Regions from separate parts of the Weizmannia sp. FSL W8-0676 genome, predicted to be linked through region 2. Evidence: a T-box and tRNA genes for the amino acid it is inferred to sense, from the RefSeq annotation. Region 2 holds a T-box; the other holds one or more tRNA genes.

Region 1 (14,962 bases), 640 kb from region 2:
TTTGATAAACGCATCGACTTTGTCATTTTCGACAATTGCAATTGCACATCCGCCGAATCCTGCGCCCGTCATTCTCGCCCCGAGCACGCCCTCCTGCTTCCAGGCAGTTTCGGCCAGCGTATCAAGTTCTTTGCCGGTCACCTCGTAATCATCCCGCAGCGAACGGTGGGAGGCATTGATCAGTTCCCCGAAAGCGGGCAGGTCGCCACGTTTTAATGCATCAAGCGCTTTAAGCGTGCGCGCATTTTCATAAACGGCATGCTTTGCCCGTTTCCTCACAATCTCATTGTCTATGATTTCCTTGTTTTTTTCAAATGTTTCTTCTGTCAAATCGCCGAGCGTTTCGATATCGAGTCTCTTTTGCAACTGTTTCAGTGCCGATTCACATTCCGCACGCCGTTCATTATATTTAGAGTCCGCAAGTTCGCGGCGTTTATTCGTGTTCATAATCAAAATTTTATGGTGATCCAGCTTGATCGGGGCATATTCGTATGCAAGCGTGGCACAGTCGAGCAAAATGCCCGCGTCTTTTTTGCCCATCCCGACCGCGAACTGGTCCATGATCCCGCTATTTACGCCGATAAATTGGTTTTCCGTTTTTTGCCCGAGCTTGACAAGATCCAGCCGTTCCACTTTTAGGTTGAACAATTTTTCAAGCATCACGCCGGTCAATAGTTCAATGGAGGCGGAAGAAGACAGGCCGGCCCCATTCGGAATATTGCCGTACACGAGACAGTCGAAACCCCGTTCTATTTCATGCGCGGCTTCCTTCAAATATTTCAGCATGCCTTTCGGGTAATTGGCCCAGTCATGCGCTTTGGTGTACTCAAGGTTGTCGAGCGTAAATTCGATGACGCCCTTTTCTTTAAAATTTAAAGATACAAAGCGGATGTTGCGGTCACCGCGTTTTTTCGCCAAAGCATACGTCCCCATGGTAATCGCGCACGGAAACACATGGCCGCCGTTATAGTCAGTGTGCTCCCCAATCAGATTTATCCGGCCCGGCGCAAAAAACGCGCGCTCCGCCGCCGTCCCGAAATACTCCTTGAAAGCCTGAGGCAAATTTGGGTTGCTCATGTTCGTTCCCCCTAAGTGTAATAGATTGTAAACGGTTTCTTCGTTTTCATCTTACACGAGGAAGTAAAAAAATGCAATGTTTTTTACTAAAATTTTACCTGCATCATTCAACATCTGAATAATAGAGTTTGAATTCGATGTCCTGGTCGTGGTTGCCAAAACCCTTTCCAAAAATGGTCGCGCCACCGACATGTTCCGTATCTTCCAGTACAGCAATCCGGAAAGTGATCAGGCTGTTTCGGAGCGGCAAATCCGAAATTTTGACATCCGACAGGCATTCCCCGTCCATATACGTGCCATACTGGTTGATCCGCAAATGTTTCAAAAGGCCGTACTGGCTGTGGTTGCTCTCCCACCAGCCGGGATTGTATTTGCCGCGGATATCCGAAAAGTTTCCCGGGCACGTCCATGTGCCGAGGTTTTTTGAGCAAGAAACAAACGGCCTGCTGTCATATACCCGCAAGCCGAAAACCGCCCCGGAAAATATCAGGAAAATCCTTGAAAAATGGCAGGATGAAAACGTACGGGCTTATCCGGCAAATCATAGAATGTAAACGAACCATGGAGCGGCAACGGTGCAAATTCAGCACTTGCCGCTTTTTTAGCGGCAGCGGCAAAGCGGGCCAAAAAAAGAGGCGGCGCTTTGCTGCTTTGCGCCCCCCTTTCTTCCCGGCTATTTAGACCATCGGATCTTTTTGTTTTACACCCGCGCGCCGAGCTGCATGAGGACGGCATCATCCATCGGCGGATTGTGTAATCCCGCACGCACATCCCGGTAATAACGCTGGAGCGGGCTTTTTTCAGACAGGCTTCTGGCACCTACGATTCGCATCGCTAAATCAACTGCTTCTATCGCATGATTTGTAACCGCCATTTTCGCCGCCCCCAGTTCCGGGCCCATCTCTTTTCTTTGTTCTGCCCCGGCTTCATCCCACATTTTCGCAACTGAATACAGAAAATGTCGCGCCTGCATCAGTTTCAGCTCGATTTCACCGAATTTCTGGCGGATCGCCGGCAGTTCCGCAATCGGATGGTTCAGGCTGTTCGGCGTATACGATTTCGCAAACCGGGCCGCTTCCCGTTTCGCTGCTTCGGCAATGCCTAAATAACAGGCAGGGATATGGAGCAGATAACCGGCCGGCTCTTTCTTTTTCGTCTGGATCTCCGCCAGGTTCGCAAGCGGGACTTTGACGTTTTCCAGCACAACATCATGGCTGCCGGTTGCCCTTAAAGCAATGCTGTCCCATGTTTCGATGACGGAAAGGCCTGCCGTATCCCGCGGAACGACAAAACTGCCAACCGCTTCTTTTTCCGGAATTGTTGCGGTAATGATAAAAAAGTCGAGCACCGGGGACATGGTGGCAAATGTTTTTCTGCCGTTTAACACCCATTCGCCGTTCTTTTCCGTTGCCGTTGTTTCCGGCATGCCGCCGCGCGTCGGGCTGCCCGTTTGCGCTTCGGTTGCGCAAGTGTTGATGAGGGCGGCCTCCCCTGCTGCCGCACGGCAAATGCGTTCAAACAGCGGTTCGTTCCATGTTCTTGTTTCGGACAAATGCATGAAAATCCCCATATGCCATCCGATGGAAAGGGCAGTCGACCCGTCCGCAACCGCGATGGCCTCTTGCAGGCGGACAAGCTCATACAGCGAAATGCCGCCCCCACCGTAGTTTTGCGGCACAGTCAGCTTTGTATAGCCTGTTTCTTTTAAATCCTGAATATTTTCAAAAGCAAACCGTCCTTTCAAGTCATTGGCAGCCGCCCTTTCGGAAAACGGGCCGGCAAGCGTTTGAATCAGTTCCAGTTTTTCCTCCAGCGTTGAGGTTTGTAAAAAATCCATATCCTTTCCTCCCCGTAAAAACTCTTTCCTTTTATTTTACCGGAAACATGCCGGAAAAACATGACAACACTTTTTTTAAATTTCCTCTTGCAATCCGGATTTTATTATAATATAATTTACATTGTCCTGATTGATTCCATGCTGGTGTAGCACAGTTGGTAGTGCACTTCACTCGTAATGAAGGGGTCGGAGGTTCGAGTCCTCTCACCAGCATCTTTCTTTTTTCCATATGGAGAAGTACCCAAGCGGCTGAAGGGGACGCACTCGAAATGCGTTAGGGCGGGTGACCGTCGCGTGGGTTCAAATCCCACCTTCTCCGCCATACATAGCGCATATTAAAATTCCGGAAAAACTCCGGAATTTTTTTGCGTTTATGAACCACATGGCAGTTCATGTTCCCAATCCCCGTAAACCGGATTCGGGAATACGATAAATTTGCGGCCAAATGCATGGCGGAAACGGTCTGCTTCCAGGCTGCGCGCCTTGTTTCCTTTTGCGTCAAATGCCTTAAAAAAGTCCCCCAGATTATCACCGAACAAGGCAATGATGTCGTGGTCCTTTTCAACAGCCTGCCGGCGCGTTTCTTTGCTGCTTGTTCCTTGTTGCAACAGCACATGGGAACGGACGGCCTGCGGGATCCCTTCTTTTTTCAAGTTGCGAAGGGTGGCATCCATATATTTTTCGTCACGGTTTGAAATGTAATAAATATCGATTCCTTTTTTGTCGGCATATTTTAAAAAGGAAAGCGCCCCCGGGAGCGGTTTTGCTTTTGCTTTTTTCACCCATGCTCCCCAGCCGTTACCAAACGAAATGCCCTTTTCTGCCATATAAGATAAATACGGCCCGTTGTCCAGCACCGTTTCATCGAGATCCAGCACGATGGCCCGCTTCTTTTTTACCTTTGTTTTCAGGCTCTCCTCCATACGCTGTTTTCCGATATTGTATCCTTGATAATAGAGCGCTCTTGCTTCCCCGGATGTCCGGTACCAGGCAACCCCCATTTTGATCTGTTCCGCTTTTTGCTTTGCCGTGCAGCCCGTAACCGGAACCGTCTTCATGACGGCAGCTTCCCGGTTTTGTTTGCCGCCTTCAGCAGAGCACCCCGCATTTCCAAGCACCAGCGCAAAGACAATTAGCAACCCTGCAAAATAGTTCATGCTAGCCCCTTCTTTCTAAAATGCTTTTACGTTTAGTATAGAGGAATCCCGGAAATTGATACATGCTAAAAGACAGTTTGGCGGCGGTTGCGTATTTCGAGCGGTCCATCCTGAAAATTTGCGACGGGATTTTTATTCTTCCGCTGGCGTGTTTTTTTGTGATATGGGCGTTTACGTACATTATTTTCCGGAATTTCATCCGCTTTCTTCATGTAGACGCGTTCTACGTTAAGAAAGATCGGAGTTTTTTCTCGCTTCCTTCACATAGACGTGCTCTATGTTAAGAAAGATCGGAGTTTTCGCCAGCTTCCTTCACTTAGACGCGCTCTATGTTAAGGAACTTCAGAGTTTTTGCTCGCTTCCTTCACATAGACGTGCCCTATGTTAAGAAAGATCGGAGTTTTCGCCAGCTTCCTTCACTTAGGCACGCCCTACGTTAAGGACCAGCGGCTTTTACGCCAGCTTCCTTTACTTAAGCACGCCATACATTCAGGAACATCGCATTTATTCCGCACTTCCTTCACGTAAACGCGTTCTACATTAAGAAAGACCAGCATTTTGCACGCCAGCTTCCTTCACTTAGACACGTTTATCGCCAGGTCTGCAGCCCATTTTTTAGCATCCCTAACTCATCGAACTCACGGAAGCTTGTGCGTTTGAGGAAGAAATTTTTTCCAGTGACACCGTGTCATCTTTTCATTGACATCCTAACATGGTGTCATATATAATCTTCATATTGTTTCTTTTATGACACGGTGTCATTTCCAGGACGCCCGTGCCGCCATTTTTCAAGATAGGAGAATATGCCGCCATGCCAAAGCCAACTTTTTTCCGGTTGCCGAAAGAAAAACAGGACACTTTGATTCAAGCTGCAAAAAAGGAATTTTCAAGAGCGCCGCTGCATGAATCCTCTGTCGCAAACATTGTAAAGGAGGCCTGCATTCCAAGAGGCAGCTTTTACCAATACTTTGAAGATAAGGAGGATTTGTTTTATTATTTGCTGCGTTTGCTCTCACGAAAAAGCAAGGAACAGTTTATTTCCACTCTCCAACAAAAGGGCGGGGATTTATTTGCGGCTTTTACCGAGGTCTTTCAATTTGCCATTCAAGACATTCGAAACCAGGAAAATGCTAATTTTTTCAAAAATGCTTTTTCCAATATGAATTATAAAACCGAAAATACTTTGGCAGAAAATTTTTTTGAAGAGGATCTGAAAAAGCAGGATTTGGCTTTGCTCCGGTCCGTCAACACAAAAAAACTGAACATCCATGATGAACGGGAACTGCAGGATATGATCACGATTTTGGAGGCCGTCACCTTTCATAATCTTGTGCAAGCATTCGCCGGGGAATTAACGGCTGAAGAAGCACTCGATCATTATCTTACCCAAATGAAACTGCTCAAAAAAGGATTGTACAGGGAACCCTCTCCGGAAATTTCAGGCAAGAAATAAAAACAACTTACAAAAAGGGGAAAAAGATAATATGAATCCAGCAATACAACATAAAAAGCCGCCCTATCTCATGATTGGGGTTCTTTTTATCGGCGCTTTCGTTTCATTTCTCAATAACTCGCTGCTAAATGTAGCGCTGCCTTCCATCATGGCAGATTTACACATCAAAGATTATTCCACCATTCAGTGGTTCGCAACAGGTTATATGCTGGTCAGCGGCGTGCTGGTTCCTGCATCCGCCTTCCTGCTGACCCGTTTTACAAACCGGCAGTTGTTTATTACGGCCATGTTGATTTTCACATTAGGGACTGCGCTGGCAGCATTTGCCCCGAACTTCGGGCTGCTGCTGACAGGAAGGATGATCCAGGCTGCAGGATCTTCTGTCATGGGGCCATTGCTCATGAATATTATGCTGGTTAGTTTTCCGATTGAAAAACGCGGAACAGCCATGGGAGTCTTTGGCCTTGTCATGATTACAGCCCCGGCAATCGGCCCGACGTTATCCGGCTACATTGTCGAATATTTTGACTGGCGCTTTCTGTTTGAAATGATTTTGCCATTAGCCGTTATCAGTCTCGTTCTGGGGATCTGGAAAGCGGAAAACGTCATGGAGCAAAATAAAAAAGCAACGCTTGATTATCTCTCGGTCGTCTTATCTTCCATCGGGTTTGGCGGTTTGCTTTACGGATTCAGTTCTGCAAGTTCGGACGGCTGGACAGATCCGCTGGTTTTAACGGCGCTGATTGCCGGTAGTGTGGCTTTAATCGCCTTCGTTATTCGGCAGTTTAGGATGGATGAACCATTATTGGATTTGCGCGTGTATAAATATCCGATGTTTGCCCTTGCCTCTGTCATTGCCATTGTAAATGCGGCAGCCATGTTTTCCGGCATGATTTTAACACCTGCCTATGTGCAAAACGTACGGGGCATCTCTCCGCTTGACTCCGGCTTAATGATGCTGCCGGGCGCAATTGCCATGGGGATTATGTCGCCGATCACCGGAAAGCTGTTTGATCAGTTCGGCCCCCGCGTGCTGGCCGTCACGGGGCTTACCATCACAGCTGTTTCCACCTATATGCTGGCGAATTTGCAAATTGATTCAAGTTACACGTATATTATTCTGGTTTACACGCTCCGGATGTTCGGGATGTCGATGGTGATGATGCCGATTATGACGAACGGCTTGAATCAATTGCCTGCCCGGCTGAATCCGCATGGAACGGCGGTTAACAATACAGCACAGCAAGTTTCCGGATCTATCGGAACAGCCGTTTTTGTCACGATCATGAATGCTGTCACAAAATCGAAAGCGGAAGACTTGATGTCCGGGATCAATCCGCTTCACTTTACAGCAGCTGATAAAGCCGCCTTAGGACAAAAAGCGTTGCTGGCTGGCATCCAATATTCCTTCTACGTCGCGCTCGCGATTAATATTGTCGTATTGATCATGTCCCTGTTTGTGAAACGGGTAGATACATTTAAACCAGGCGCCAAAAAGGAAAACAGAAAGAAAACCATGCAAACAAAACCGGCTTCAGATTAACAAATTGGGCACCGCCTTAAAAAAGAGGCGGTGCTTTTTGCTGTGCTTAAGATTTTACACTTGAATCTTCACTGTCCAGCGGCACCGCATTCGTTTTTTTAGGATGCAAAAGGAAATACGAGCCGACGACGAGAACGGCAATAAGCAAAGTCAGCAATACTTGCGGGCGCAATGAGTCGATAAAGATCATCGCGACTAAAACCGCAACAATGCCCAAAATGGTGACATAAGTTAAATACGGATACAGCCACATTTTCACCTTCAAGGCGTCCGGGTTCGTTTTTTCCACCGTCCGACGCATGCGCAAATGGGAAAAGGCAATGACAAGATAAACCAATAAAGCGATCCCGCCTGAACTGTTTACTAAAAACAAGAATACTTTATCCGGGGAAATATAATTAAAGACTACCCCGACATAAGCGAAAACCGTGCCGCACAAGACAGCATAAACCGGTACACCGTTTTTATTTAACTTCAGAAAAATTTTCGGAGCATCGCCCGTTTTCGCCATCCCGTACAACATCCTTGAATTGGTATATAATCCCGAATTTAGACAGGAAAGTACAGCGGTTAGCACAATGAAATTCATAATTTGGGCCGCTGCCGGAATGCCGACATGTTCAAGAACGGCGACGAACGGACTTTTTAAAAGATTTGCCGAGTTCCACGGAAGCAAGGTGGCTACAACCGCAATCGAACCGACATAAAAGATCAGAATCCGCCAAATGACACTGTTGGTAGCCGTTCTGACTGCCCTTGCCGGTTCAGAGGATTCCCCCGCCGCCACCGCAACAATTTCAGTTCCCATAAAAGAAAAGATGACAACGGTAATACCCAATAAGACGCTGCCAAAGCCATTTGGCATAAAGCCGCCATGCCCTATCAAGTTGGAAAGCCCCGGGGACTGCACGCCCGGAACGATACCAAAAATCACGGAAAGGCCGAGCAGCAGGAATAAAACAATGGTGGCCACTTTAATGATTGAAAACCAGTATTCGAATTCACCGTACGATTTAACGGAGTATACATTTGTGAGCGTCAATAAAACGGTTAATATTAAGCTTAAAAGCCACGACGGCATTTCCGGGAACCAGTATTGAATATTCGCTGCCCCCGCAGTTGCTTCAATCGCAATGACAATAACCCAAAAGAACCAGTACAGCCAGCCAATCGTGTACCCTGCCCAAGGGCCAATGGCTTCACGCGCATAGGTGGAAAACGAACCGCTTGTCGGGTTCACCGATGCCATTTCCCCCAGCATTCTCATAACAAAAATGACAAGTAAACCTGCCAAAGCATACGAAATGATTGCACCCGGGCCGGCCGAATGGATGACGGCGCCGCTTCCCATGAACAAACCGGCGCCAATGACTCCTCCGATCGAAATCATCGTAATATGGCGAATTTTCAAGTCCTTCTTCAGTTGCTGATTCTCCAAATCCTCTCTCTCCTTTGAAGCACATTTTCTAACAAGAAACGTTTTTACAATTGGGAGATGCCTTCTTTTAAAACTTGCACGATCGTGTGAAAGTCATCATCGGTTATGCTTAACGGCGGGGAAAGCTGCAATACGTTGTTAAATCCCGCAACAGTATCACCGTTCTTGCCGATTAACAGGCCTTTTGCTTTGCAGGCGCTTATCACTTTATTCAGTTTTTCGACTGCAGCCGGTTCCTTTGTTTGTTTATTTTCCACCAGCTCAATACCAATCAGCAATCCTTTTCCGCGGACATCCCCTACATTTGGATGATCCTTCAGGCTTTTTAGCGCTTCTAGCAGCCGTTCACCTAGTATGCGGGAACGTTCAAACAACGCTTCATTTTCCATTAATTCCAAATTCTTTAACGCCAGCGCACAGGCTGCAGGATTTCCTCCGAATGTGTTGACGTGGCGGAAGCGGTCATAATCTTCACTGCCTGCATACGCCTCGTAAATTTCCCTTTTGACAGCAGTCGCTGATAGCGGGAGATAACCGCTCGTAATCCCTTTTGCCATTGTAATGATATCCGGCTTCACGCCGTAGTGCATAAAACCAAATGCCTTTCCGGTCCGTCCGAATCCGCAGATCACTTCATCACAAATCAGAAGGGCACCGTGCTTTTCGCAAATCTCTTTCACTTTCGCCATATAACCATCGGGCGGCAGTAAGATCCCCCCGCCGGTAATGATCGGTTCCATAATGACGCCGGCAATCGTTTCACTTAGTTCCCAGGTCATTACACGATCAATTTCCTTGGCACTTTCAAGCGTTTCCACGTCATCCGGATGCCGGTACGTATCAGGGGGTGCAACATGAAGAAATCCCTGTCCAAGCGGCTCATACTTATACTTTCTTTGTGCCTGGCCTGTTGCCGCAAGCGCCCCCATCGTATTGCCGTGATACGCCCGATAACGGGAAATAAACTTGTACCGGTCCAGATCCCCTCTTTGCCGGTGATATTGGCGGGCAATTTTAAAAGCCGTCTCATTGGCTTCCGAACCGCTGTTAGAGAAGAAAATGACGTAATCCCCGCCAAGCCATTCGTTTAATTTTTCGGCCAGTTGAATGGCAGGCACATGGCTTTGGGATAACGGATAGTACGGCATCTCAAGAAGCTGCTTGTATGCCGCTTCCGCCAATTCTTTCCGGCCGTAACCGGTATTCACACACCATAACCCGGCCATCCCGTCCAAATAGCGGTTACCCTCAATGTCCGTTACCCAAGCACCTTCCGCTTTTGTGATAATCAAATTGGGCTGCCCGGGACTTGCGGCTCCCCTCATGGCATGCCATAAATATTTTTCATCTGTTTCCTGTAACGTTTTTGTTTGCAAATGCATTCATCCTCCCATCCCCTTGATTAAGTTACACGCTGTCGTCTTTTTTGCGCGTAAAAACAGTGTGCATCCTTCCCCCCATTTCCCGGCCAAAAGCAGCTCAATGGCAATATTCCGACTGCCTTGCTGCTGGCGGGTATGGGCTTCCGTTCTTTTGACGGTGCCATGTTCGCCCTGGCATGGCATTCATCCTGAAAAATGTACTGGATGACTTTCATTCTTCTCTGCGAAACGGGCGCCTCCCCACTGCCACCCATATCGATTTTTCGCCATCTGCCATGCCATACCCCTGTTCGAAGTCATTTTTTGTAAGCGGATTCAGCGAAGGGTTTGACAAATGATTCACCTATTCACATTACATTCCGACAGAGAACCATCCTCCAACCATAAAACTGAAGAAACCAGTAGCCAGAATTTTGGATATAAAAGGGGTCCCCATGCCCGGAAAATCACAACGGTTGGCTAAACAACACTATGCGCATATTATAGAATGAATTTTTTCTCTTTTCAATACCTTTTTTCTGACCACAGGCAGAAAAGGTTTTATTGCAGCCGTGTCTGATCAAGATTGTAACCTATGATCGGGAAGATAACCACATAGAAAAGAGAAAACAGTTAACAGTTCGGAAAAAATTAATTTTCCTTGGATTTTATGGAAGCGATTTCGAAAGGATGCTATAATAAAATTGCTCAAAGCTTGATCTGGGCATAGCATGAATGATGAATGGAGGTGTACGGCTTGAAAAGCTTCTTTTTATCTAAAACGTTTATTATTACTTATTTGATTGTCTTAGTTGCATTTGCATCACAAATAATGTCTCCAGCTATAAATGTTAATTATATTGCCTTGATCTTTGGATCTTTTGTGATCGCTGCAGTAATCACATTTATAATAAAAGCATTCATCAAATTAATAGATGTAATCACGAAAAAAACATCTTAAAAAAGCTCCTATATAAATGAACAAAATATCGCGGCTCCGTTGCCTGCTGAATAAAGTAGGCCTCATGCAAATTGCTGCTCATGCTTGATGAAAAACTTAAGTTCATTTTATATAATAAGGGCTTTTTCTTAACACCGTTGTTTTCATTTTAAACATTCGCATGAGTAGGCACCATCAGCAACTCGGCTTTCTACATTAAAAGAAAGCTCTTTTCGCGGCTACAAGAAGAGCTTTCTTTCATTTTTAAGCCAATTGCTTTTTCTTTTTAAGTGATTTGAAGAGTCCCACAGCATTTTAGCAGTACATGCGTTCATACGGATCCATTCATCCGCTTTAGTCTTTTAAAATGGCAGCCATGGATGTCCGGACCATTTACACTTATCTCATCTCTCAAATTCCCCAAACCAATTGGTTATTTATTTCCCGCAGGATTTGCATTTTTCTTTTTGAACGCGGTTAGAATAAGCATAATGGCAAGAACAGCAAAAATTCCTGTCGTTATCAGTACAGCGCCTCCTAATCCTCCTAAACCTCCTAAGAAAAGGCCGACAACACCATAGTCTGTATCAGAGAATGTAGAATTTTCAAAGCCAAGATTGCCTAATACCGGCATCAACGCAATCGGCATGAAACTAATAACGATTCCATGGATGAATGAACCGAGTATCGCACCTCTGCGCCCGCCTGTTGCATTGCCAAATACCCCTGCTGTTGCACCACAGAAAAAGTGGGGAACGACACCTGGTAAAACGATTATCGTGTGGAAGGCAATCATCAGAAACATGCTCACGATTCCTCCGATAAAGCTTGAGAAAAAGCCGACCAAAACAGCATTTGGGGCATATGGAAAAACAATTGGACAGTCAAGTGCCGGTTTAGAGTTTGGAACTAATTTTTCAGAAATCCCTTTAAACGCCGGAATGATTTCGCCTAAGATCAAACGGACACCCGAAAGGATGACAAACACACCTGCAGCAAAAGTACCTGCCATTTGGATGGCATAAATAATAAAGTTTGTTCCATCGCTTAGTTTTGCTTCAATATATCCTTTGCCAGTAAAAATAGCTAGAATTATATAAATAACTCCCATCGTAAGCGTTATGGCAACCGTTGAATCACGCAAGAAGGAAAGGCCTTTTGGGACTTTAAGATCTTCTGTTGAATGGTTTTGATTTCCGAAAAATTTACCAATAACAGCTGAAATCATGTATCCAAAATTACCGGTATGTCCAAGTGCAACTTCATCTGTACCAGTAACATTTTTCATGAATGGCTGCACGATAGCCGGTGACAAGGCATTTGCCATTCCGAGAATCAATCCGCCTAAAAGGATTAAGGGTACGGATGTAAAACCGGATACCGTCATAATGACCGCAATCATACAGGACATATATAAAGTCGCATGCCCTGTTAAATAGATATATTTAAATCTCGTAAATCGTGCAATGAAAATATTGGCAATCATGCCAACCAGCATAATCAATGCTGTCGGTGTACCATATTTTGTGAGGGCAAGGGCTACAATCGCCTCATTATTTGGGACAACACCCTGAACGGAAAAAGCATGTTTAAACATTTCCCCAAATGGTGTTAAAGAATTCTGTACAATACCCGCACCCCCTGTTAAAACCAGGAATCCTACAAACGTCTTTATACCGCCCAGCAATATGTTACTGATCGATTTCTTTTGAAGGATTAAACCGATAACGGCAATTAAAGCAACAAGAAGTGCCGGCGTACTGGCAATACCAATTAATACATTTAAAAAATCTTTCATGATCTCGTCACCTCAATTTGTCTGAATGAAAAAATAATGCTTTGTTCATTCATCTTTGGTTAGATCTGGATAAAAACGCATCCATGCACGAATTTTTTGCTTATCCATGAATTATTCAGGCAAACGACCGGATTCTTGCAAAAATTGAACCACTTTTTCTTTTAATTCATTTTTATCAATAATACTTTTTAATACTGTTACTTTCTCGGCTCCAAGTTTTTCAGTTGCCTCAGCTAAATCCTGGCCGACAAAGAAATGGTCTGCAGAATCCGGGGTAGCACTTCCCATATCGAAGTGAGTCACTTCAATATCATCCTGATTAATCCCTAATTGATCTAAAATCGACTTGATGTTCATTTCAATCATGAAACTGGAACCTAAACCTGATCCGCATACAGCTGCAATTTTCATTGAATATTCTCCTCCTCTGTAATAATGGATAAAATTTCTTCTTTCGTTTTCGCATGTAAAAGTTTCTCTAATTTTTCTTCCTTCCCCAGCAATGTTGCAAGCTCGGATAATGCTTTTAAATGGGCCGTATTATCGATGGCTGCTAAAGTAATAAAAATCCTAACCGGATGTTCTTTATCTACTAAATCAACCGGTTTATCAAGCTTCAACAGTGACATTCCTAAGTGCTTGACACCATTTTCGGGACGTGCATGCGCCAAGGCAATTTCTCTGCCAATATTGATAAACGGCCCATGCTGATTGACAACGTTTATCATGGCATCAATATATTCCTGGTTAATTTTGCCCTCCATTAAGAGCGGGCTTGCGCTCTTTTGAATGGCTTTCATCCAATCGAGGCCATCATTTTTTACAACTTGAATTGTATGATCAGTTAATAGCTCACTCAGCATTGGCTGATAGATCCCTCCTGTTCCACTCTTGAAGTTTGGTTTATTAAACAGCTGAATTAATCCTTGTGTTAAGCCATTAAAGTCATGAATCTTCGCATAATCACTAACAACATCCAAAATAGATGAGACAAGTTCATTTCGATAAATATCAAATTGAACAAGATTTTTGGTGAGTATTTTTAAATCCTGATGATCCGGGATGGAATGAACTGTAATGACTTTTTTATTTTTTTCCGGAATGTTTACCGTGGAAATCACCAGGTTTTCCTGTATTTCCGATTGTTTTAAATACTCTCGCTCTGTGATTGGACCTTCAAAACTTACAAATGGAAACAACGATTGAAGTTTTTGTTTCAAGATGGCTGCAGTTCCAACACCGCTGCTGCAGACAAGCAAAACTTTTTGAACTGCTTTTGTAGGCCAGTTTTTCCTTTGTTTATCAATTTCCGCACCAAAATAAATCGAAATTAACGAGATTTCATCTTCACTGATAGAATGTTTACAAAAGGCTTCAAAAGGCTGAATGGAGAATCTTGTAAAGGAAAATACATTCCCGTAATTCTTTTTGATCTCCTTTAACAGCCTGTTTTGATACTTCACGCCATAACGCACCCGATAGTAACAAGCAAGAAGATGCACGTACAGATTCTTTTTCAATTCATAAATATTATCGAAATTGATGCCGGATATTTGTTGAAAACGTAAAATCACTTTTTCAACGACCGTATCCAATCCGGTAAATTTTTGCGGTGCATATTTGGACTCCGAACTGATAAAATTGATCTGGCTGCTTAAAAGAAGTGTTTCTATATAAAAGATTTCGTTTTCATATGTTTCAGGATTAATATCAAATAACTTTAACAGCTGCGAAACCAGTTCGTATTCAGGGTACGTTTTTAGAACATTTAATTCGTATTCTTTTAATGGTCCGACTGTTCTATTCTTTTTAATTCGCTGAATAACAAACGGGATATAAACCGATAAAATGTTTATAGCGTCGTCCGAAAAATGTTTTCCTGTCAATCTTTCTACATCTTCTAACCATGCACCAGTTCCACGTATGAATTGATTTTCAGCTTTGCAATCGATGAAGCGTTGAAAATATTCACTGCTTATCATTTTTCTATACAAATTTGAGTGATTGCTAATAAATTCATGAAACCACCAACGGGTATCTTCTTCTTTTCCGCTTAACCAGTAGCCGTGTTTAGGATCATTCTTAAGAGTAAGATTAGACTTTTTAAGCAGGCTTCTGGCCCGATCAATATCTGTTATAGCAGTATTTCTTGAGATATTTTCAAGTTCAGACAGCCCTTCAAGGGTAACTTTTTTCGTACTGATTAAACTAAGCAGAATATCTATGTTGCATCTTTCATCTTTTGCATATTTAATCGGTGTTGATTCTTCGATGGCATCCCCTGTTTTAAGTATTTTTTCTTTCGTTTCTTTTTTCAGGTAGTAGCCCTCATTCCTGACATTTTGAATGGGCTCCATT
Region 2 (14,962 bases):
TTTGTTTTTTATGTAATGAAACTGCCGCGCACCTTTCTTCGACCGACCCTCATAAGCGTTACTTAAGCAGTTAGCTCGACCCAGGCTGCCCTGCGGCACATGGAATGACCCGCTTAATGCTGCTTCCTTCCGGACCTGACATGGTTCGCGGGGTTCCATTGCGCAGGACCCGGGTGTCAACACCACTTACTTAAGGCTGACCCTACAAGCAGCCGGCCTCGGAAAGGGATTCAGTCCCGCTAGAGCGGATTGCGGGTACAGGGCACCGCTGCCTCCCCACCTAGCGCGGCAAAATTGATACCAGTTTTAAGCGTTAAAAACTAACGCATAACTAAGTATACATGTCTTTTTTAAAAAAAGCAATCTCTCCCGCCTGTTAATTGGTGGGACTTTTTCCATCTTCCTCTGCCACAAATTTTTCCTTCTTTTTCTTCTCCCTTAAAGACCGGAAAAAGGACCGCAATAGCTCCCCGCATTCTGTTTCAAGCACACCGCTTACGACTTCGCTCCGGTGGTTAAAGCGACCGTCCTCAAGCAGGTTCATCAAAGTTCCCGCACAGCCCGCTTTTGGATCTTTTGCCCCGTAAACGACCCGCTTGATCCTCGATTGTAAAACGGCACCGCTGCACATTGGGCATGGTTCCAGTGTGACATACAACTCGGCATTTTCAAGGCGCCATGATCCGATCACTTCGCATGCTTTTTCGATGGCCAGAAGTTCCGCATGGGCGGCAGCACGCTGGGTGGTTTCACGCAGGTTGTGGGCTGCAGCAATCACTTTTTCATCGATCACAATCACCGCCCCGATCGGCACTTCACGGAGATGCTGTGCTTTTACGGCTTCCTGAATGGCAAGGCGCATATAATATTCATCGCGATTTTCCATCCAAACTCCTCCAAAAGGTATCGTAGCCTTATCGTAACACAGCCTTGAAAAAAATCACACTGGGTTCGGTCATCAGTATGGATTTTCCTGCCGTTTTGCGCTGGCTTTCTTCAGGTAGAAGGCTCCTGTGTTAGGAAACGGAAAAGTTGGATGCTCTTTCGTTACTGAGAGCACTTATATGTTAAGGAACATCACAAAAAACGTTCGCTTCCTTCACTTAGAGGGGCTCTATGTTAAGAAACACTGAAAAACATGCTTGCTTCCTTCATTTAGCGGACGGCTACGTTAAGAAAGATGCGCAAATGGGTGCCCTTCCTTTACTTAGAACCCTTCTACGTTAAGAAACACTGCAAAAAATTTCCGCTTCCTTAATCTAGAGCGCCTTTAAGGAGTCGCGAGTGGGTTCGAAATGTCTTTTTGAAGCCGTCAAAAAGACAAAACACGTTGCATCCGGGCTCGAGATGTCTTTTTGAAGCCGTCAAAAGGACAAAACAAGACGCACCTGGGCTCGAAATGGTCTTTTGAAACCGCCAAAAGGACAAATCAAACTGCACCTGGCCCCAAAATGTCTTCTTGAACCTGCCAAAAGGACAAAACACGTTGCATCCTGGCCCGAAATGTCCCTTTGAAGCCGTCAAAAGGACAAAACACGATTGCATCCGGGTTCGAAATGTCCTTTTGAAGCCGTCAAAAAGACAAAACATACCGCACCTGGCCCCAAAATGTCTTTTTGAACCTGTCAAAAAGACAAAACAAGCTGCATCCGGGTCCGAAATGTCTTTTTGAACCTGCCAAAAGGACAAAACAAGCTGTATCCGGGCTCGAAATGTCCTTTTGAACCTGTCAAAAGGAGTCGCGACTGGGTCCAAAATGGTCTTTTTGTTAAGCAACACCACAAAAAATTTCCGCTTCCTTAATCTAGAGCTCCTCTATGTTAAGAAGCGCCACAAAAATCATGCCCTTCCTTTGCTTAGAACCCTTCTACGTTAAGCAATACTACAAAAATCATGCCCTTCCTTCATTTAGCAGGCCGTTACGTTAAGAAATGCCGCAAAAATGGTTTGATGAATGATTCCGCAAAAAAAATGCGCACATAAAAAGCGGGCATGTTTTAAAAAAACGGGGCATAAAGATAACAATAGCGATGGCTGACACAAGGGGGGACTCGTTTGCAAATACATGTTGTCGAAAGAAATGACACGGTCTCAAATCTTGCGCAAAGATACAGTGTTCCGGCTTCAGAAATCATTTCGGCAAATGAACTTCCGGATCCGGATCGGCTTGTCATCGGACAGGCGATTGTCATCCCGATCACCGGGAGGTTTTATTGGGTCCGGCCGGGGGACAGCTTATATTCCATTGCACAACAAGCAGGGATATCTTACCAGGAACTTGCCCGCATCAACGGCATTTCTGTCCATCAGCAGCTCCGACCCGGGTTGCGCCTTTATCTGCCGCCTTCCCCGAAAAAAAGAGCAGAATTTAATGCGTATGTTGAACCATTCGGGAACACGGTTTCAGCGTCTCTTGAAACAAGTGCGCGAAAAGCGGCCCCGTATTTGACCTATCTTGCCCCGTTTGCATTCCGGGTAAACCGAGACGGCACACTTGTTGCCCCGCCGCTTGGAAATTTGCGGGCGATTGCCGATGCCCAAAACGCCATTTTAATGATGGTGATCTGTAATCAGGAAAACGGCCAGTTCAGCGATGAACTCGGGCGGATCCTTTTGAACGACGAAACCGTCCAGAACCGGTTTTTAAATGAAATTGTTCAAACCGCAAGCCGGCTCGGTTTCCGTGATATTCATTTTGACTTTGAGTATTTGCGCCCGCAGGACAGGGAAGCTTACAACCGGTTTTTAAGAAAAGCAAAAACGCGCTTCAGCCGGGAAGGTTGGCTCATGTCCACCGCGCTCGCTCCGAAAACGAGCGCCACCCAGGCCGGGCGCTGGTATGAGGCACACGATTACAGGGCGCATGGCGAAATTGCCGATTTTGTTGTCATTATGACCTACGAATGGGGGTATAGCGGCGGCCCGCCCATGCCGGTGTCTCCGATCGGGCCGGTCCGGGATGTGCTCCGCTATGCCATCACAGAAATGCCGCCCAATAAGATTTTGATGGGGCAAAATCTGTATGGCTATGACTGGACATTGCCCTATCAAACTGGCACAACAGCAAGAGCCGTCAGCCCGCAGCAGGCCATCCGGCTCGCGGGTGCGCACAATGTGCCGATCCTGTATGACACAACATCCCAGGCCCCTCATTTTAACTATACAGATGAAAACAACCGGCGGCACACCGTCTGGTTTGAAGATGCCCGTTCCATTGAGGCAAAATTTAATTTGCTTACTGAACTCGGGTTAAGAGGCATGAGCTACTGGAAACTCGGCCTCTCTTTTCCGCAAAACTGGCTGTTAATCGCCGATCGCTTTGATGTAGTCAAACGCCCTTCCTGAAGCAGCGGGTTCCGTTGCTTTTTTCTTTTACCCCGGAACCCGCTGCGCCGCACGGACGGGATTGCGAAGTCCTTTCCCCGCATTTATGCCGGCGCCAACTGGACGGTCCGGATGCAGGCCTGATCCGATACACAGAGCAAGCACCAGTCACATTTGAGTTCCATTTTTTGGAAAATGTTTGTTAAAACCAACCCAGGAAACAGCCGGAAGCAGAACGCCGGGACACATGACCGCTTTTTTTCCCGTATGACAACCGGCGGAGACTTGTGCTAAAATAGCAACAGTGTGCATCAATGAACAATCGCTTCAGCGGGAGGGCGTTATGAAAAGGATACCGTTTATTGCAATCGAGGGACCGATCGGCGTTGGCAAAACGTCATTGGCAAAAGCCATTTCATCATACTTTTCGTTTCAGCTTTTGAAAGAAATTGTGGATGAAAATCCTTTTCTTGGAAAATTTTATACCAATAAAGAAGAATGGGGTTTCCAAACCGAGATGTTTTTTCTCTGCAATCGCTACAAACAGCTGGAAGACCTTAAACGGCATAGGCAGCCTGTCGTTGCAGATTACCATATTTTTAAAAGCTTGATTTTTGCCCGGCGGACGCTAAAAACGCATGAGTTTGAAAAATTTATGAAAATTTACGGCATTTTAACAGCCGATATGCCGCAGCCGAACGTCATCATTTATTTGCACGCAAGCCTGGAAACGCTCCTCAAGAGAATTGAAATAAGAGGGCGGGCATTTGAAAAAAATATGCAGGAAACGTATTTACAAAAACTATCCGCAGACTACGGCCGGTTTATGAGCCGCTTCGAAGCCGGCCATCCGGACATCCCGGTATTAAAGTTCGACTGTGATACACTTGATTTTATCCGGCATGAACATGACCTGACATACATGCTGCAAGAAATCGCGCAAACCTTACAAAAAGGAGTACATACCCATGGAACTTCGTGAGAAATATCAAATTCCGAACCACGCTGTGATCACCATTGCAGGTACTGTCGGCGTCGGAAAATCGACTTTAACGCGTGCGCTCGCGAAGGCGCTCCATTTCCGGGCGTCCTTTGAAAAAGTCGACACCAATCCGTATTTGGAAAAATTTTATAGCGATTTTAAACGGTGGAGTTTCCATCTTCAAATTTATTTTCTGGCGGAAAGGTTCAAGGAGCAGAAAAAAATGTTTGAATACGGCGGCGGTTTTATCCAGGACCGCTCCATTTATGAGGATACCGGCATTTTTGCCCGGATGCATTATGAAAAAGGCAATATGTCTGCCATTGATTTTGAAACCTATACAAACTTGTTTGATGCCATGGTGATGACCCCGTATTTTCCGCATCCCGACCTGATGATTTATTTGGAAGGCAAGCTGGAAAACATTTTGGAACGGATCAAAAAACGCGGCCGTCCAATGGAACAAGATACCCCTGTTGAATACTGGATTGAAATGCAGAAACGGTACGAGCAGTGGATCGACTCTTTCCATGCCTGCCCGGTTCTCAGGCTGAACATTGACGAATACGACCTGTTTAAACATGAAGATGCCGTCGAACCGATTGTCGAGCGGATCGGCTACATGCTCGCACAGGCAGCAGCCGTAAAAAAATAATGGCGGCTAAAAACCCGTTACCATCGCGTAACGGGCTTTTTAATGATTTACGGAGGGATCACGGGCATGCAAAAAATGTGGTGTCTTGTCCTTACTCCACGAAAAAAGCCCACAGCTCCCGCCATTTCAGGGTGCCACAGGCTTTCAATCATAGTCCTTTTCATTTTTCAAGTGGAGGAAGAGGGATTCGAACCCCCGCGCGGTGTAACCCGCCTGTCGGTTTTCAAGACCGATCCCTTCAGCCAGACTTGGGTATTCCTCCATTTTGACAAAAAAGATTATAACCTACACGATCAAAACAAGTCAAGCACATCAAGATTTTCTACTGCGGAAAGCCATCTGAATTTTAGCCAAAGGAAGGCCCCGGAACGCACATTTAGATATGGCCGTTTTTCTCTTGTCCGCCCTTTTGAGTAAAATCCCGCCCTAAAAAATGCGGAAGCTTCCGGAAAACATGTTTCAAATCCCCGGCTTTTCATGTAAAAAAGCCGGGGATTTTATTATGATTCTGGTTTGATGATATCGGTACGCATGTACGGGCGGAGCACTTCGGGAACCACCACGCTGCCGTCAGCCTGCTGATAATTTTCAAGGATGGCTGCGACGGTACGCCCGATGGCAAGCCCGGATCCGTTCAGTGTATGGACATGTTCCGGTTTTGCATTGGGTTCCCTGCGGAAGCGGATGTTCGCACGCCTTGCCTGGAAAGCTTCAAAGTTGCTGCACGAAGAGATCTCGCGGTATACGTGCTGGCTTGGCATCCACACTTCAATATCATATTTTTTCGCTGCCGTAAACCCGAGGTCCGCCGTGCACATGCTCATCACATGATAAGGCAGGCCCAAAAGCTGCAGCACTCTTTCCGCATGGCCCGTCAGTTTTTCAAGCTCCTCATAGGAATCTTCCGGTTTGACAAATTTTACAAGTTCCACTTTGTTAAACTGGTGCTGGCGGATCAGCCCGCGTGTATCGCGCCCGGCAGAACCCGCTTCCGAACGGAAACAGGCGCTGAATGCCACATAATTGATCGGCAGGTCGCCGCCGTTTAAAATTTCATCACGGTGATAATTTGTCACCGGCACTTCGGCAGTCGGGATCAGAAAATAGTATTTTTCATTGACAAGAAAAGCATCTTCTTCAAATTTCGGCAGCTGCCCCGTTCCTGTCATGCTGGCCCGGTTCACCATATACGGCGGCAATACCTCTTCATAACCGTGTTCTTCGACATGCAGATCAAGCATAAAATTATAAAGCGCACGTTCAAGGCGGGCGCCAAGCCCTTTGTAAAAGACGAACCGGCTGCCGGTCACTTTGGCTGCCCTTTCAAAGTCAAGGATGCCAAGGTCAGTGGCAATATCCCAGTGCGGTTTCGGTTCAAATCCAAATGCCGGCACTTCACCCCATTTCCGGATTTCGACATTGTCCTCTTCGCTGTCTCCCACCGGCACGCTTTCATGCGGAATGTTCGGGATAGAAAGCATCAGCATTTCAAGTTCGGCTTCGACTTGTTTCAACTCGGCATCCAGCGCTTTAATTTTCTCGCCGACGCCGCGCATTTCCTCGATCAGCTTTGTTGCATCTTTCTTTTCGCGTTTCAGTGCCGCAACTTGCTGCGTGACTTCATTCCGCCTGTTTTTCAACGCTTCGCTTTCCATGATCAGTTCGCGCCGCCTTTGGTCCAGCCCGCTGAACTTTTCAAAATCGGTCAAATCTTCTCCGCGGTGCTGCATCCGTTCTTTGACTTCATCAAAATGCGCACGCAAAAATTTGATGTCCAACATGCTATCCTTCTCCTTTTATCGAAATTCAAATAAAAAACTCCCGCCCTGAAAACAGGGACGAGAGTGAACCCGCGTTGCCACCCAAATTGAAAACAAGAGTTTTCCGCTTTGTAAGGATAACGGGTTTTTTCCCGTGGATGCCTACTCGCCCGGCTTTCAGCAACCCGCTCAAGGATGGATTCACAGAAGCTTTCCGCCGGTTTCCACCGCCCACCGGCTCTCTTTAGGAAAAGCGTTCTCCTACTGGTTCCTGTCATTGCTTTTTCAGTCTTCACGTACATCTTAATGTACTACAATTTTATCCGTTTTGCAACAGACTATACCGGAATCCTTGCCATACTCAAAAAATATTCGGTCATCCGCAGGTCATCCGTTAACTCCGGATGGAAGGAGCAGCCGAGCAGATTTCCCTGGCGGACCGCAACAATCCGCCCGCGGCACTCGGCCAGCACTTCAACATGATCGGAAACGGAAACGATATGGGGCGCGCGAATAAAGACAGCCGGGAAATCTTCCGCGATGCCGTTAACACGGATTGTTTCTTCAAAACTTTCCCGCTGGCGGCCGAAAGAATTGCGCGCCACCGTAATATCCATTGCGCCGATATGCGCATCTTCCTGGCCTTCAATACGCTTTGCAAGCAGGATCAGCCCTGCGCATGTGCCAAAGACCGGCTTGCTTTCGGCAAACTGTTTCAGTTCCGCCATAAAACCGTAGCGGTCAATGAGCCGCCGCATTGCCGTGCTTTCCCCGCCCGGCAGGATGAGCCCGCCGATTTCGTCCAACTGCTCTTTTTTCTTAACGACAACACCTTCCGCCCCGCAGGCTTCCACTGCACGGATATGTTCCTCCACAGCCCCCTGGAGGCCAAGTACGCCAATTTTTTTCATGCTGATTCTCCTTACCAGCCGCGCTCCTGCATTCTTGCTTCAGCCGGCAATGTTGAAATTTCTAAGCCTTTCATTGCTGTTCCAAGGTCTTTCGACAATTCGGCAATCAGTTTGTAATCTTGGTAGTGGGTCGTTGCTTCGACAATCGCTTTCGCAAATTTCGCCGGGTTTTCCGATTTGAAAATCCCCGATCCGACGAAAACGCCGTCCGCACCGAGCTGCATCATCAAAGCCGCATCCGCCGGCGTTGCAACACCGCCAGCAGCAAAGTTTACAACCGGCAGCCGGCCTTCTTTTTTAATTTGCAGCAGCACCTCGTACGGGGCACCGAGCTGTTTGGCTTCCGTCATCAGTTCATCTTCGTTCATGTTGACCACTTTCCGCACCTGCGCATTCACTTTCCGCATATGCCTGACCGCTTCAACGATATTCCCGGTTCCCGGCTCGCCTTTTGTCCTGAGCATCGAGGCGCCTTCCCCGATCCTTCGTGCCGCTTCCCCCAAATCGCGGCAGCCGCACACAAACGGCACCGTGAATTCTTTTTTATTGATGTGGAACTCATCATCGGCCGGCGTTAAAACTTCGCTTTCGTCAATATAATCGACGCCCATCGCTTCGAGCACCCGCGCTTCAACAATATGGCCGATCCTTGCTTTTGCCATTACCGGAATGCTGACGGCGTTCATTACTTCTTCCACAATGGAAGGGTCCGCCATACGGGCAACCCCTCCGGCTTTCCGGATATCGGAAGGAACGCGTTCTAATGCCATGACGGCAACAGCGCCTGCTTCTTCAGCAAGTTTTGCCTGCTCGGCATTGACCACGTCCATGATCACGCCGCCTTTCTGCATTTCCGCCATCCCGCGTTTCACTAGATCTGTTCCTGTTTTCATCTTTTGTACGCCCCTTTATAAAATTAAAAATTCTTATTATATGTATAATAATTTAAATTAACACCAAAAGCGAATGCTTGTCAAGGCACTAATTTTTCCACGTTAAAGTGAAAAACAGGACAAGGGCCCTTGTCCTGTTTTCATTTAAAATAATTTGCCGGCTGTATGATCCCAAAGTCCCCCGAAAAATCCGCCAATTCCGCGCATCATACGCACAAACCAGTTGGCTTTTTCAATATCGGTTTTGGTGACCAAAGCGGTGTGTGCTGTACCCGGGCCGTACAAATAGCCAAGTTCCTGCCCGTCTTTATGCCGGGCATACAATGTACCGACCTTTGTTCCCTTTTTCACCGGCGCTGTGATTTGTTTTGAATCAAATTTCACAACAGGGGTGTACATTTTGCCTTCCCCGTTTTTCACAGCCACTTTAAGCGGCGCCTTCGTGACAATGGAAGCCTGTTTTTCTTTGCCGGACTTCACCGTTACCGTCTTTTTCACCTGATAGCCTTTCGGGTAAAGGGTTTTTTCTGTGAAATTATTAAAAGCATAATCCATTAATTTGTTTGTGACATCAAATCGGGACTTGATGGTGCTGTTCCCGTTCGCATCCTCTGCATGAAGAACGACGGTAATGATGCGCATGCCGTTTTGCTTGGCCGTGCCTGTAAAGCAGTATCCCGCTTTGTCGGTGTTCCCGGTTTTCAACCCGTCAACGCCCTGCCGCCCGTAAACAAGGGACGGAAGCATCCAGTTCCAGTTCTGCATCGCAATTTCATCATCTGTCCCGGCCCGGAATTTCATTTTGGCCGTGCTTGTTGTTTGTAAAATCTCCGGGTAGTCGTGGATCAAATGGTAGGCGATTTTTGCAACGGATTTTGCTGAGACAAGGTTTTCTTCCGTCCTGCCTGTCCCGGCCGGCTGCATGCCTTGCAAATCCTTATTGTTCAGCCCGGTTGCGTTCACAAACTTATAATGGGTGAGGCCGAATGCTTTCGCTTGTTTGTTCATCATGTTCAGATAGTTTTTTTCCGTTCCGCCGAGCGTTTCTGCAATCGCAATCGTTGCGCCGTTTGCCGAATAAATCGCCATCGCTTGGAAAAGCTCTTTAACCGTGTACTTTTCGCCTTTTCTTAACGGCACATTTGAAAGTGCCCTGTTTTGGGAAATGCGATACGCATAATCGCTGATTGTCACTTTCTGGTTCCACGAAACCTTTTTCTCATGAATGGCTTTAAGCAGCAAGTACTCCGTCATCATTTTGCTCATGGAAGCAATGCCCAGCGCCTGTTCGGCATTTTTTTCATACAAAATCTGCCCGTTATCCGCATCCACAATGATAGCCGCTTTTGCATGAATATCCAACTGGTCCTGCGCATGGGCTTTTTTCGGCACCTGCTGCACAACCCCTGCCGATAACAGCAGCACCAGAAACGCAAATGCCATTTTTTGCAAGCTTTTTTTCACTTTCAACCCTCCATCAAGATATGTATACACTTTGCCTATTTTAACATAGTTCCGGTTGAAAAAGTAGATGCATAGAGTTTGCCGTATTTGTCAGCTTTTTCCGAAAATGCAGGGCAGCCGGTACAGGGCTGCAACTCTATTAAATGGTAGAAAAAAATGGCAGGAAAATTGCCTGCCATTTTGTTTCCCATTCAAAATCCATGTTAAGACAAAGAATAATTCGGTGCTTCTTTTGTAATCTGGATATCATGCGGATGGCTCTCCCGCAGGCCTGCCCCTGTCATGCGGATAAACTGCGCTTCTTCACGCAAGGAAATCACATCTTTCGCGCCGCAATAACCCATGCCGGACCGGAGCCCGCCAATTAATTGGTAGATGACATCCTGCAGGCTCCCTTTAAACGGCACGCGTCCCTCGATCCCTTCCGGCACCAGTTTTTTCGCGCCTTCCTGGAAGTAACGGTCCCTCGATCCGCTTTCCATTGCGCTGATTGACCCCATGCCGCGGTAGACTTTATATTGCCGTCCTTGGTAAATTTCCATTTCGCCCGGGCTTTCCGATGTCCCTGCAAGCAGGCTGCCGAGCATTACGGCATGTCCGCCGGCAGCCAGCGCCTTTACAATATCGCCTGAGAATTTAATGCCGCCGTCCGCAATAATCGCTTTCCCGTACTTTCTTGCTTCCGTCGCACAATCATAAACCGCCGTAATTTGTGGCACACCAACGCCGGCAACCACTCTTGTCGTACAGATGGAGCCCGGCCCGATGCCGACTTTTACAATATCCGCGCCAGCGTCTATCAGCGCTTTCGTACCTTCCGCCGTCGCAACGTTTCCGGCGATGATATTTAAGGAAGGGTAAGATTTGCGGATGTTTGCGACGGTTTCCAGCACCCCTTTTGAGTGGCCGTGCGCCGTATCGATGACAACCGCATCCACTCCCGCTTCAACGAGCAATTCCACCCGTTTCATTACGTCACTTGTCACGCCGACTGCCGCGCCAACAAGAAGGCGGCCCTGGTTATCTTTGGCTGCATTTGGGAACTCAATAACCTTTTCGATATCTTTAATCGTAATAAGCCCTTTTAATACGCCGTTCTCATCGACAAGCGGCAGCTTTTCAATTTTATGCCGGTGCAAAAGCTGCTCCGCCTCTTTCAGCGTCGTGCCTACAGGCGCAGTCACAAGATTCTCTTTCGTCATCACATCTGAAATCCGGGTGGAGTAATCTTCAATAAAACGCATGTCGCGGTTGGTCAAAATCCCGACCAGTTTCTGCTCGTCACGGTTATTTACGATCGGCACGCCTGAAATCCGGTATTTGCCCATTAAATGTTCCGCCGCAAACACCTGCTCATCAGGAGTTAAGAAAAACGGATTGGTGATCACGCCGTTTTCTGACCGTTTGACACGGTCCACCTGCTCCGCCTGTTGTTCAATGCTCATGTTTTTGTGGATAATCCCTAGGCCGCCCTGCCTTGCCATGGCGATCGCCATTTCCGCTTCGGTTACCGTATCCATGCCGGCGCTGATGATCGGAATGTTCAACTTCAAGGTTTCCGTCAGCGCGACACTTGTATCGACATCTTTCGGCAGCACTTCCGATTCTGCCGGAATCAGTAATACATCATCAAACGTAAGACCTTCTTTTACGAACTTCGTTTCCCACATGCAAACCCCTCCTGGATTGATAAAAATATTATTTGTAGGTTATCAATTGGACATAATACTGTCAAGGTCTCCAAAACATATAATACTATTCAGTTAATTCGGAGGGCGAAATATTGTCTTTTATGGACCAATGGGATCACTTGATTTTATTTCAATCCGCGGAATATACGCAGCGCTATTTGAAAGCCCGCTATGAGGCTTCGGATTTTAGCCAAAGCGCCGCCAAAAGCTATGAGAACTGCTATGCTTTTATGTATTATCTCGAACACGGTGAAGCTTATTACCGCCAGGCTATGCAGGCGCCCGTTTCAATTCAGCCTGTTCTGATTTTTTACGGCTTCATTCATTTATTAAAAGCCTGCCTGCTGTCATGCGACCCGCTGTATCCTGAAACCACCTCCGTCCTTGCCCACGGGGTGACATCGCGAAAAAAGAAAAAACAAAACTACCGGTTTGGCGAAGACGAGGTTAAAATTCAAAAAACCGGTTTATGCGGCCATTTTGCCCAAAAAATGTTCGGGCTCGGCCCGCTCGAAGGCAATAAATATTCCATGCAGAGCCTGCTCCGGCAAATCCCGGAACTTGAAACGGCCCTCCCCCGCCGGAAATATTTTGTGCCGGTAAAAGAAAAGAACGGGAAGTACCAGCTTCCTTTTGCGGTCCTTGATGGCTACCATATGACAGCGGACAGGTTTTCACAATATTTGTCCGAAAAACTTCAGGGCAGGCTTTTGGAAATGGAAGCGGAAGATGGCGCCTTCTCCTTTTCCGCCCGTGGCTGTCTCCCTCCGCCATTCCGTTATCATTTCTTTACAAATCAAATTTGCTTTCCGTGTAAATTACAACCGGAGAACGACCTTCCCGATATATTGGTCCATTACCTGCTTTTATATAATTTGAGCATGATTTCCCGCTACGAAACAGAATGGTGGGCAGAACTGCTTAAGAACCGGGAAACGATTGACTTTCCGGCCATCCGCCTTTTTCTCCAGACGGCAATCGAAAAAGGCCCGTTCCTCTGCCTGCAGTTTCTAAAGGGTATACGTTAAACAATTTCGCCAAACTTAAAGGGGAAACCGATTCTTACGGACAAGCGCAAAATGGAACGATTCACCGGCTATCTGTGTGTGCTTTTCGGCCGATTTCTACCATCAAGAAGACCTTGCAAGTTGAAAAATCCCTTTCCGGCTCCTCATTTGATAACTTTGAGCAAAACGGGGTGCATTCCGAAAAAAGCAGGAGCCGAGTACATTTCCCAATAAAAATATGCAAAAACCGCAGACAAATCGCCTGCGGTTTTGATTTGGCCCGGCAACGTCCTACTCTCGCAGGGGGAAACCCCCAACTACCATCGGCGCTGGAAAGCTTAACTTCCGAGTTCGGGATGTATTCGGGTGTGACCTTTCCGCCATCATCACCGGACCTGTATTTTATTTTGGGATGTGTTCCCTGAAAACCGGATGGGAGAAAAACTGTAAACGGAGAATAGCTTTGAAAATTGTCCAGCTCCGGTGCCTAGCCCCTCGAGGTCGAATCACCTGCCCGCCACGGAGCCAAAAGACGGCTCCATGCCGGTCAGAACATTCGCTTGTCGGGGCTAAACAAGGCACCTCCGCTTTTCGTGGTTAAGTCCTCGATCGATTAGTATCCGTCAGCTGCACGCGTCACCGCGCTTCCACCCCGGACCTATCAACCTGATCATCTTTCAGGGATCTTACCAGTTAAACTGTGGGAAATCTCATCTTGAGGGGGGCTTCATGCTTAGATGCTTTCAGCACTTATCCCTTCCGCACATAGCTACCCAGCGATGCCTTTGGCAAGACAACTGGTACACCAGCGGTGCGTCCATCCCGGTCCTCTCGTACTAAGGACAGCTCCTCTCAAATTTCCTGCGCCCGCGACGGATAGGGACCGAACTGTCTCACGACGTTCTGAACCCAGCTCGCGTACCGCTTTAATGGGCGAACAGCCCAACCCTTGGGACCGACTACAGCCCCAGGATGCGATGAGCCGACATCGAGGTGCCAAACCTCCCCGTCGATGTGGACTCTTGGGGGAGATCAGCCTGTTATCCCCAGGGTAGCTTTTATCCGTTGAGCGATGGCCCTTCCATGCGGAACCACCGGATCACTAAGCCCGACTTTCGTCCCTGCCCGACTTGTAAGTCTCGCAGTCAAGCTCCCTTATGCCTTTACACTCTGCGAATGATTTCCAACCATTCTGAGGGAACCTTTGGGCGCCTCCGTTACCTTTTAGGAGGCGACCGCCCCAGTCAAACTGCCTGCCTGACACTGTCTCCCACCCCGGTAAGGGGTGCGGGTTAGAATTTCAATACAGCCAGGGTAGTATCCCACCGATGCCTCCGCCGAAGCTGGCGCTCCGGTTTCCAAGGCTCCTACCTATCCTGTACAAGCTGTACCAAAATTCAATATCAGGCTGCAGTAAAGCTCCATGGGGTCTTTCCGTCCTGTCGCGGGTAACCTGCATCTTCACAGGTACTATAATTTCACCGAGTCTCTCGTTGAGACAGTGCCCAGATCGTTACACCTTTCGTGCGGGTCAGAACTTACCTGACAAGGAATTTCGCTACCTTAGGACCGTTATAGTTACGGCCGCCGTTTACTGGGGCTTCAGTTCAGAGCTTCGCCTTGCGGCTAACCCCTCTCCTTAACCTTCCAGCACCGGGCAGGTGTCAGCCCCTATACTTCGCCTTGCGGCTTCGCAGAGACCTGTGTTTTTGCTAAACAGTCGCCTGGGCCTATTCACTGCGGCTTCCCGGGGCATACACCCCAAAAAGCACCCCTTCTCCCGAAGTTACGGGGTCATTTTGCCGAGTTCCTTAACGAGAGTTCTCTCGCTCACCTTAGGATTCTCTCCTCGCCTACCTGTGTCGGTTTGCGGTACGGGCGCCTTTCACCTCACTAGAGGCTTTTCTTGGCAGTGTGGAATCAGGAACTTCGGTACTTTAATTTCCCTCGCCATCACAGCTCCGCCTTGGCGCGAAGGATTTGCCTCCGCACCGGCCTAACTGCTTGGACGCGATCAACCAGTGTCGCGCTTGCCCTATCCTCCTGCGTCCCCCCATCGTTCAAACGGTGAAGAGGCGGTACAGGAATATCAACCTGTTGTCCATCGCCTACGCCTTTCGGCCTCGGCTTAGGCCCCGACTAACCCTGAGCGGACGAGCCTTCCTCAGGAAACCTTAGGCATTCGGTGGAAGGGATTCTCACCCTTCTTTCGCTACTCATACCGGCATTCTCACTTCTAAGCGCTCCACCGGTCCTTCCGGTCCGGCTTCAACGC

The links. A T-box is a leader RNA that pairs with one kind of tRNA and senses whether it is charged. The one in region 2 lies ahead of serS (serine--tRNA ligase), so its partner is inferred to be a tRNA-Ser.
Region 1: it encodes a tRNA-Ser, which carries the amino acid that the T-box ahead of serS (serine--tRNA ligase) is inferred to sense. The anticodon was not compared.

Annotation. Positions count from the first base shown of each region.
Region 1 covers NZ_CP151954.1:720,561-735,522, reverse strand. Annotated here, with positions in the region: gene NST20_RS03465 (galactokinase) at 1-1,077, opposite strand, end outside; gene NST20_RS03460 (hypothetical protein) at 1,181-1,540, opposite strand; gene NST20_RS03455 (acyl-CoA dehydrogenase family protein) at 1,778-2,914, opposite strand; tRNA gene NST20_RS03450 (tRNA-Thr) at 3,055-3,127, shown strand; tRNA gene NST20_RS03445 (tRNA-Ser) at 3,146-3,236, shown strand; gene NST20_RS03440 (5'-nucleotidase, lipoprotein e(P4) family) at 3,286-4,071, opposite strand; gene NST20_RS03435 (TetR family transcriptional regulator) at 4,883-5,524, shown strand; gene NST20_RS03430 (DHA2 family efflux MFS transporter permease subunit) at 5,556-7,067, shown strand; gene gabP (GABA permease) at 7,114-8,505, opposite strand; gene NST20_RS03420 (aspartate aminotransferase family protein) at 8,550-9,887, opposite strand; gene NST20_RS03415 (PTS ascorbate transporter subunit IIC) at 11,240-12,604, opposite strand; gene NST20_RS03410 (PTS sugar transporter subunit IIB) at 12,716-13,015, opposite strand; gene NST20_RS03405 (BglG family transcription antiterminator) at 13,012-14,962, opposite strand, start outside.
Region 2 covers NZ_CP151954.1:75,740-90,701, reverse strand. Annotated here, with positions in the region: RNA gene ffs (signal recognition particle sRNA large type) at 25-289, opposite strand; gene tadA (tRNA adenosine(34) deaminase TadA) at 377-886, opposite strand; gene NST20_RS00435 (glycoside hydrolase family 18 protein) at 2,056-3,345, shown strand; gene NST20_RS00430 (deoxynucleoside kinase) at 3,668-4,306, shown strand; gene NST20_RS00425 (deoxynucleoside kinase) at 4,293-4,961, shown strand; tRNA gene NST20_RS00420 (tRNA-Ser) at 5,134-5,223, opposite strand; gene serS (serine--tRNA ligase) at 5,462-6,742, opposite strand; T-box leader at 6,793-7,008, opposite strand; gene pdxT (pyridoxal 5'-phosphate synthase glutaminase subunit PdxT) at 7,060-7,632, opposite strand; gene pdxS (pyridoxal 5'-phosphate synthase lyase subunit PdxS) at 7,644-8,525, opposite strand; gene NST20_RS00400 (serine hydrolase) at 8,670-9,989, opposite strand; gene guaB (IMP dehydrogenase) at 10,193-11,659, opposite strand; gene NST20_RS00390 (YaaC family protein) at 11,782-12,708, shown strand; rRNA gene rrf (5S ribosomal RNA) at 12,966-13,081, opposite strand; rRNA gene NST20_RS00380 (23S ribosomal RNA) at 13,281-14,962, opposite strand, start outside.